One region of the Streptomyces sp. OZ13 genome, then DNA from elsewhere that is predicted to be linked to it. Evidence: riboswitches for the same ligand, from Rfam matches in the RefSeq annotation. Region 1 holds a riboswitch; the other holds the start of a gene.

What was found. Region 1 has a riboswitch for thiamine pyrophosphate ahead of ACTMTU_RS28920 (thiamine ABC transporter substrate-binding protein). Riboswitches for the same ligand answer to the same signal wherever they lie in the genome.
Region 2: linked by a shared signal. The riboswitch ahead of thiO (glycine oxidase ThiO) and the one ahead of ACTMTU_RS28920 (thiamine ABC transporter substrate-binding protein) in region 1 are both predicted to bind thiamine pyrophosphate.

Annotation. Positions count from the first base shown of each region.
Region 1 covers NZ_JBQHCZ010000016.1:93,480-97,015, forward strand. The annotation lists gene ACTMTU_RS28915 (ABC transporter permease) at 1-872, opposite strand, end outside; gene ACTMTU_RS28920 (thiamine ABC transporter substrate-binding protein) at 911-2,011, opposite strand; TPP riboswitch at 2,007-2,128, opposite strand; gene rlmN (23S rRNA (adenine(2503)-C(2))-methyltransferase RlmN) at 2,192-3,298, opposite strand.
Region 2 covers NZ_JBQHCZ010000006.1:51,719-55,254, reverse strand. The annotation lists gene ACTMTU_RS16815 (Rv2175c family DNA-binding protein) at 1-294, opposite strand, end outside; gene ACTMTU_RS16810 (NAD(P)/FAD-dependent oxidoreductase) at 339-1,604, opposite strand; gene ACTMTU_RS16805 (hypothetical protein) at 1,647-1,988, opposite strand; TPP riboswitch at 2,040-2,152, shown strand; gene thiO (glycine oxidase ThiO) at 2,150-3,313, shown strand; gene thiS (sulfur carrier protein ThiS) at 3,310-3,536, shown strand, end outside.

The DNA.
Region 1 (3,536 bases):
ACCAGGAGCAGCACCACCACCGTGGTCAGGACGCCGCCGAGCAGCAGCCACTGAACAGCGCCGCGCGGACGTCGCGCGGTGCGCGCCGGATCGACGAGCCGCAGCGCGCTCTCCCGCCGCCGCACCGTCCAGGCGTGCACGGCCAGGACCGCGCCGACCGCGAGGAACTGCACCAGCGTCAGCACGGCCGCCGTCGACAGGTCCAGGAACTCGGCGGTCTGCCGGTAGATCTCCACCTCGAGAGTGGAGAAGGCGGGGCCGCCGAGGATCTGCACGACACCGAAGGAGGTGAAGGTGAAGAGGAAGACCATGAGGGCGGCCGCGGCGAGCGAGGGCACCAGCGCGGGCAGCGTCACCCGCCGCCAGGCGGCGAGGCGTCCCGCGCCCAGCACCCGGGCGGCCTCCTCCTGGCGGGGGTCGAGCTGCGACCACAGACCGCCGACGGTGCGGACGACGACGGCGTAGTTGAAGAAGACATGCGCGAGGAGGATCGCCCACACCGTGGTGTCCAGCCGGATCCCCCACAGTTCGTCGAGGAGTCCGCCGCGCCCCAACAGGGCCAGGAACGCCGTACCGACGACGACTGTCGGCAGCACGAACGGCACGGTGACCACCGCGCGCAGCAGCCGCTTCCCGGGAAAGTCGAGCCGGGCGAAGACATACGCGCCGGGCAGCGCGATCAGCAGGGTCAGTGCCGTGGACGCCAGCGCCTGCCAGGTGGTGAACCACAGCACGTCGCGGATGTCCGACCGGCCGAGCACCTCGCCGAACCGGCCGAACTGCCAGGCTCCCTCGGCGTGGAGGCCGCGTCCGACGATCGCCGCGACGGGGTAGGCGAAGAAGAGCCCGAAGAACGCGACCGGACCGGCCATCAGGCCGAGCCGTGCCGCGTTCCCGCGCAGGGATGTGCCTACTTCACGACGAGCGAGGACCACGACCGGACCCACTGCTCACGGTTCTTCGCGATGGTGTCCGCGGCAACGGTCTCGGGCTTCTCGACCACCGCGCCGTGCTTGGTGAACAGGGCGGGCAGCTTCGCGTCCTTGACGACCGGGTTGACGAACATGTTGAGCGGCATGTCCTCCTGGAACTTCTTGCTGATCAGGAAGTCCAGCAGCGCCTTGCCGCCCGCCTCGTTCTTCGCGCCCGTCAGCAGGCCCGCGAACTCGATCTGCCGGAAGCAGGTGCCGGTGGCCACGCCGGTGGGCGCCTCCGCGGGCTGCGGCTCGGAGTACAGGACCTCGACCGGCGGGCTGGAGGCGTACGAGACGACGAGCGGGCGGTCGGCCTTGGCCTTCTTGCCGCCGGCGGAGCCGGAGAACTCCTCGTTGTACGCCTGCTCCCAGCCGTCGACGACCTTGACGCCGTTGTCCTTGAGCTTGTTCCAGTAGCTCTGCCAGCCCGACTCGCCGTACTCGCCGATGGTGCCGAGCAGGAAGCCGAGGCCCGGAGAGGAGGTGGCGGCGTTCTCGACGACCAGCATGTTCTTGTACTCGGGCTTCGCGAGGTCGGCGAAGGTCCGCGGCGGCGCGAGCTTCTTGTCGGCGAAGAACTTCTTGTCGTAGTTGACGCAGATGTCGCCGGTGTCGACGGGCGTCACGCGGTGCTTGCCCGCGTCGAGCCGGACCTCCTGCGCGACCTGGTCGAGGCCCTTGGCCTCGTAGGGCGTGAAGAGGTCGTTGTCGAGCGCGCGGGACAGCAGGGTGTTGTCCACGCCGAAGAAGACGTCGCCCTGCGGGGAGCCCTTGGTGAGGATCTCCTTGTTGAGCGCGGTGCCGGCGTCGCCGCTCTTGAGCACCTTGACCGTGTATCCGGTCTGTGCGGTGAACTCCTTGAGGACGGCGTCGGACGCCGCGAAGGAATCATGGCTGACGAGCGTCACGGTCTTCGGGCCGCTCGCCCCGCCGGACGCGTCCTTGTCCTTGGACTCCCCGCCGCACGCCGCGAGTACGCAAACGCCGACGGCGCCGACGAGTGCCGTGCGGACGGCACGCCGAAGCTGGCTTTTCATGATGTTGCTGACTCCCTACGCCGGTATGACCCGGATCAGGTCCGAGGGTCTGCGGCCCGTGGCCGTGAAGGCCTCGCCGCACTCTCAGCGCTGTGGTGCGCTCCCCTGTCGGAATGTTTCGTTGTTCATTTGTGCGAACGCACAGGGCACAGTATCAGCCACGGCCGACGGCCCTGCGGGTCACCGCTCCTGCGCCGCCAGCTGCCCGCAGGCGCCGTCGATCTCCTGGCCTCGGGTGTCCCGGACGGTGACGGGCACACCATGAGCGGCGATGGCCTCCACGAACGCCTTCTCGTCCTCGGGTCGCGAGGCCGTCCACTTCGAACCGGGCGTCGGGTTGAGCGGGATCAGGTTCACATGAACCCGCTTGCCCTTCAGCAGCCGGCCGAGGAGGTCACCGCGCCAGGCCTGGTCGTTGATGTCGCGGATCAGCGCGTACTCGATGGAGATCCGGCGGCCCGACTTCTCCGCGTACTCCCAGGCGGCGTCGAGGACCTCGCGCACCTTCCAGCGGGTGTTGACCGGGACCAGGGTGTCGCGCAGCTCGTCGTCCGGGGCGTGCAGCGACACCGCGAGGCGGCACTTGAAGCCCTCGTCCGCGAAGCGGAGCATCGCCGGCACCAGGCCGACGGTCGAGACCGTGATCCCGCGCTGCGAGAGACCCAGACCGTCCGGCTCGGGGTCGGTGAGCCGACGGATGGCTCCGACGACCCGCTTGTAGTTGGCGAGCGGCTCGCCCATGCCCATGAAGACGATGTTGGACAGCCGGGCCGGCCCTCCGGGCACCTCGCCGTCGCGCAGGGCGCGCATGCCGTCGACGATCTGGTGCACGATCTCGGCGGTCGACAGGTTCCGGTCGAGACCGGCCTGCCCGGTGGCGCAGAAGGGGCAGTTCATCCCGCACCCGGCCTGCGACGAGATGCACATGGTGACCCGGTCCGGGTAGCGCATCAGCACCGACTCGACCAGCGTGCCGTCGTGCAGACGCCACAGCGTCTTGCGGGTGGTGTCGTCGTCGCACGAGATGTGCCGCACCACGGACATCAGATCCGGCAGCAGCTCGGTGGCGAGCTTCTCCCGGGCGGCCGCCGGGATGTCGGTCCACTGGGCGGGGTCGTGGGCGTACCGCGCGAAGTAGTGCTGGGACAGCTGCTTGGCGCGGAACGGCTTCTCGCCGATCGCGGCGACGGCGTCCTTGCGCTCGGCGGGCGTGAGGTCGGCGAGGTGCCGCGGGGGCTTCTTGGCTCCGCGGGGCGCGACGAAGGTGAGTTCTCCTGGCTTGGGCATGGTTCATCCAGTGTCGCAGACGGATTCCCGTGCCCTGCTGGCCTCGGCTTGGCTGACCGGCCCGGGCCCACGTGCCGTCGCCGCCGGGATGTCAGTCGCGGCGAAGGACGCCGCAGCCCCCTTCAAAGCGACAGGACACTCGCGGTGTTGTCCCGCTGGCGCACACCCGCTATAGAATCGAACACGTGTACGGTGTACCTCGTCTCACTCTCCTCCGATTCCTCCGCCGCGTTCAGGA
Region 2 (3,536 bases), on a different contig from region 1:
GCCCGGCAGGGTCGGGTCGGGGGTGAAGAGCCACTCGAGCATCTCTTCGTCGGTGAAGCCGTCGTCCCTCAGCAGGGTCAGGGTCCCGGACAGGCCCTTGACCACCTTGTTGCCGTCGATGAAGGCGGCAGGCACCTGGAGCGCCCTGTTCTCACCGCGGCGCACGGCGATCAGCTGGCCGTCCTTGACCAACTGCCGCACACGCGTCACCTCGACATCGAGCATTTCCGCGATGTCCGGCAGGTAGAGCCAGGCGGGGACGAGGGCATCGATCTTTGCGTCAATCTCGGTCACGGGGACAAGCCTGCCATCCAGGACCGACAGTCGGTAGCCAGGACCTACCGTGCCGCCGCCTTCAGAGGGACGGAAGGGTCGGCCGCCCGCGCCGGATCCAGCTCGGTCCCGGACACGATCAGCTTGCGGCCCTGTGCCAGATCACGGGGCCTGCTCACCGTCAGCAGGGCCACGAGGACGCCGTCGCGCAGCCACAGCACGGACCAGGTGTCCTCCGCCGGACTGCCGCGCCACAGCAGCGTGTCGGCGGCGCCGTGGTGGCCCGCGTACTGGACGAAACGGCCGAACTGCTCGGACCAGAAGTACGGCACCGGGTCGTACGCCTCCGGGGCCGGGGGCCGGGGCTCCTGGTCGCCGAGGATGTTCGCCGCGACGGTGCGCGGGCCCTGGAGCGCGTTGTCCCAGTGGTGGACGAGCAGCCGCTCGCCGTACCGGCCGGACGGGTAGGAGGCGCAGTCCCCGACGGCGTACACGTCGGGAGCGGAGGCGCGCAGATACTGGTCGGCGACCACCGCGCCGTCCGGGCCGAGCTCGATGCCGGAGCCCGCCAGCAGGGCGGTGGCGGGGCGCGCGCCGATACCGACGACCACGGCGCCGGCCGGGATCCTGCGCCCTCCGGCCAGGACGACGGCTCCCGGCTCGACGGCTTCCACCTTGGCGCCGGTGATCAGCTCGGCCCCGTGCTGCTCGTACCAGGCGGCCATCGGGGCGGCGACCTCGGCGGGCATGGTCCCGGCGAGCGGGCGGCCCGCGGCCTCCACGACGGTGACGCGGCACCCGGCCTCGCGGGCGGCGGTCGCGAACTCGGCGCCGATCCAGCCGGCGCCGACCACGACGATGTCGTGCTGCTCGACGAGCAGCGGCCGCAGCCGGGCGGCATCGTCGAGCGTGCGCAGCAGATGCACACCGGGGACGCCGACGGTGCCCGGCAGGGTGACCGGCTCGGCGCCGGTGGCGAGGACCAGCACGTCGTAGGGGACGGGGCCGGAGACGGTGTCGACCTCGTGCGCGTCGGTCCGCACCCGGGTCACCTCGAGACCCAGGCGCAGCTCGACGCCGAGTGCCTCGAAGTCGATGTCGAAGGCTGAGTCCTCCGCCTTGCCGAGCAGGATCGCCTTGGACAGCGGCGGTCTGTCGTACGGCTGGTGCGGCTCCGCGCCGATCAGGGTGACCGTGCCGGTGAATCCCTGCTCGCGAAGGGCGACCGCGGTCTGCACGCCGGCCATGCCCGCGCCGACGATCACCACGCGCCGCCGCGGCTCGGTCCGCCGTCCTTCGTCCGCCCGCGTCTGCTGCTGCCGTTCGTCCACCCGCACACCATACGTACCTGACTGGGGGTCAGCAGGGGCGGATCAGGAAGCATGCTCCTCCACGACGCTCGTCCCGCTGCCCTCCTGGGACTCCCACTGCCAGCTCTCCTCCAGCCGCACCCGGCCGTCCGGCAGGTCCACGACCGTGGAGAGGCAGTGGCCGGAGGAGGTCCCGCCGTCCGTCTTGAGCTGCACATAACGGAAGTCCAGCCGGTCGCCGTCCCTGGTGCCCACCAGATGGCCGCGGACCACGTCGCCGCCTTCGTACTCGGCCCAGATCCGGCCCCGTTCCTCGTGGTACGTGAACCGGGTCCGGGTGCCGACCTGGCCCGGGGCCTGGTCGGCGACCGGGGAGAGAACAAGTCCGTCGAGCGACTTCGCCACTGCTGCGGCTCCCTTACAACGCGTCGGGGCGTGCGGTTAGGGTGGCCACCGTAAGGCACTCGCGGGAGCCCGGACGTACCGGGCTGAGAGGGAGGCTGGCCGGCCTCCGACCGTACGAACCTGATCCGGGTCATGCCGGCGAAGGGAGGGGCTGGACGCCCATGTCTCGTACACCGAGCCCAGACGTCCTCGTCATCGGGGGCGGAATCATCGGCCTGGTCACGGCTTGGCGCACCGCGCAACGGGGCCTGCGGGTCGCCGTGGCCGACCCGGAACCGGGCGGCGGGGCCGCGCAGGTCGCCGCCGGCATGCTGGCCGCCGTCACCGAACTGCATTACGGCGAGCAGACGCTGCTCGGCCTCAACCTCGAGTCCGCGCACCGCTATCCGGCCTTCGTCGCCGAGCTGGAGGAGACGTCCGGCCGGCGGGTCGGCTACCGCTCCTGCGGCACGCTCGCCGTCGCCCTCGACGCCGACGACAGGGCGCATCTGCGTGAACTGCACGCCCTCCAGCACCGGTCGGGGCTGACGTCCGAGTGGCTCACCGGCCGTGAGTGCCGCCGCCTCGAGCCGATGCTGGCCCCCGGCGTCCGCGGCGGGCTGCGGGTCGACGGCGACCACCAGGTCGACCCCCGCCGGCTGGCCGCGGCCCTGATCGCCGCCTGCGAGCGCGCCGGGATCGACTTCCGCCGCGGCTGGGCGGAGCGGCTGCTCGTGAGCCCCGGCCGGGCGGCCGGGGCGGTACTCGCCGACGGCACGGAGATCTCCGCGGGACAGGTCGTCCTTGCCGGCGGCAGCATGAGCGGACGGCTGGGGGGCGTACCGAAGGACGTGCTCCCGCCCGTACGCCCGGTGAAGGGCCAGGTCCTGCGACTGACCGTGCCACGCCCCTACGCGCCGTTCCTGTCGCGCACGGTGCGCGCCGTGGTCCGCGGCAGCCATGTCTACCTCGTGCCGCGCGAGGACGGCGAGCTGGTGGTGGGCGCGACCAGCGAGGAGCTCGGCTGGGACACGACGGTCACCGCGGGCGGGGTGTACGAGCTGCTGCGCGACGCGCACGAGCTGGTGCCCGGGATCACCGAACTGCCGCTCGTGGAGACCCGGGCGGGACTGCGCCCCGGCTCCCCCGACAACGCGCCGCTGCTGGGCCTCACCGAACTGCCCGGACTGCTGCTGGCCACCGGGCACTACCGCAACGGCGTGCTGCTGACGCCCGTCACCGGCGATGTGCTGGCCGACGCGCTGACGACCGGTGAACTCCCCGAAGTGGCACGGCCCTTCTCACCACGCCGCTTCTCGTCCGTCCTTCAGGAGCAGCCCGCATGAACACCTCCGTGAACGACAGCGTCGACGCCGCTGTCGCCGCCTCCGCCGCTGCCCCCGTCGGTGCCTCGGCCGCCGACGCGGTCGCCGCTTCGGCCGCGGCCGGCGATCGGGTCCGCGTCCTCGTCAACGGCGAGTCCCGGAACGTCGCGGCCGGCACCACGCTGGACGTGGTCGTCACAGCGCTCTCCGCCGCGACCTCCGGCGTCGCCGCGGCCGTCAACGA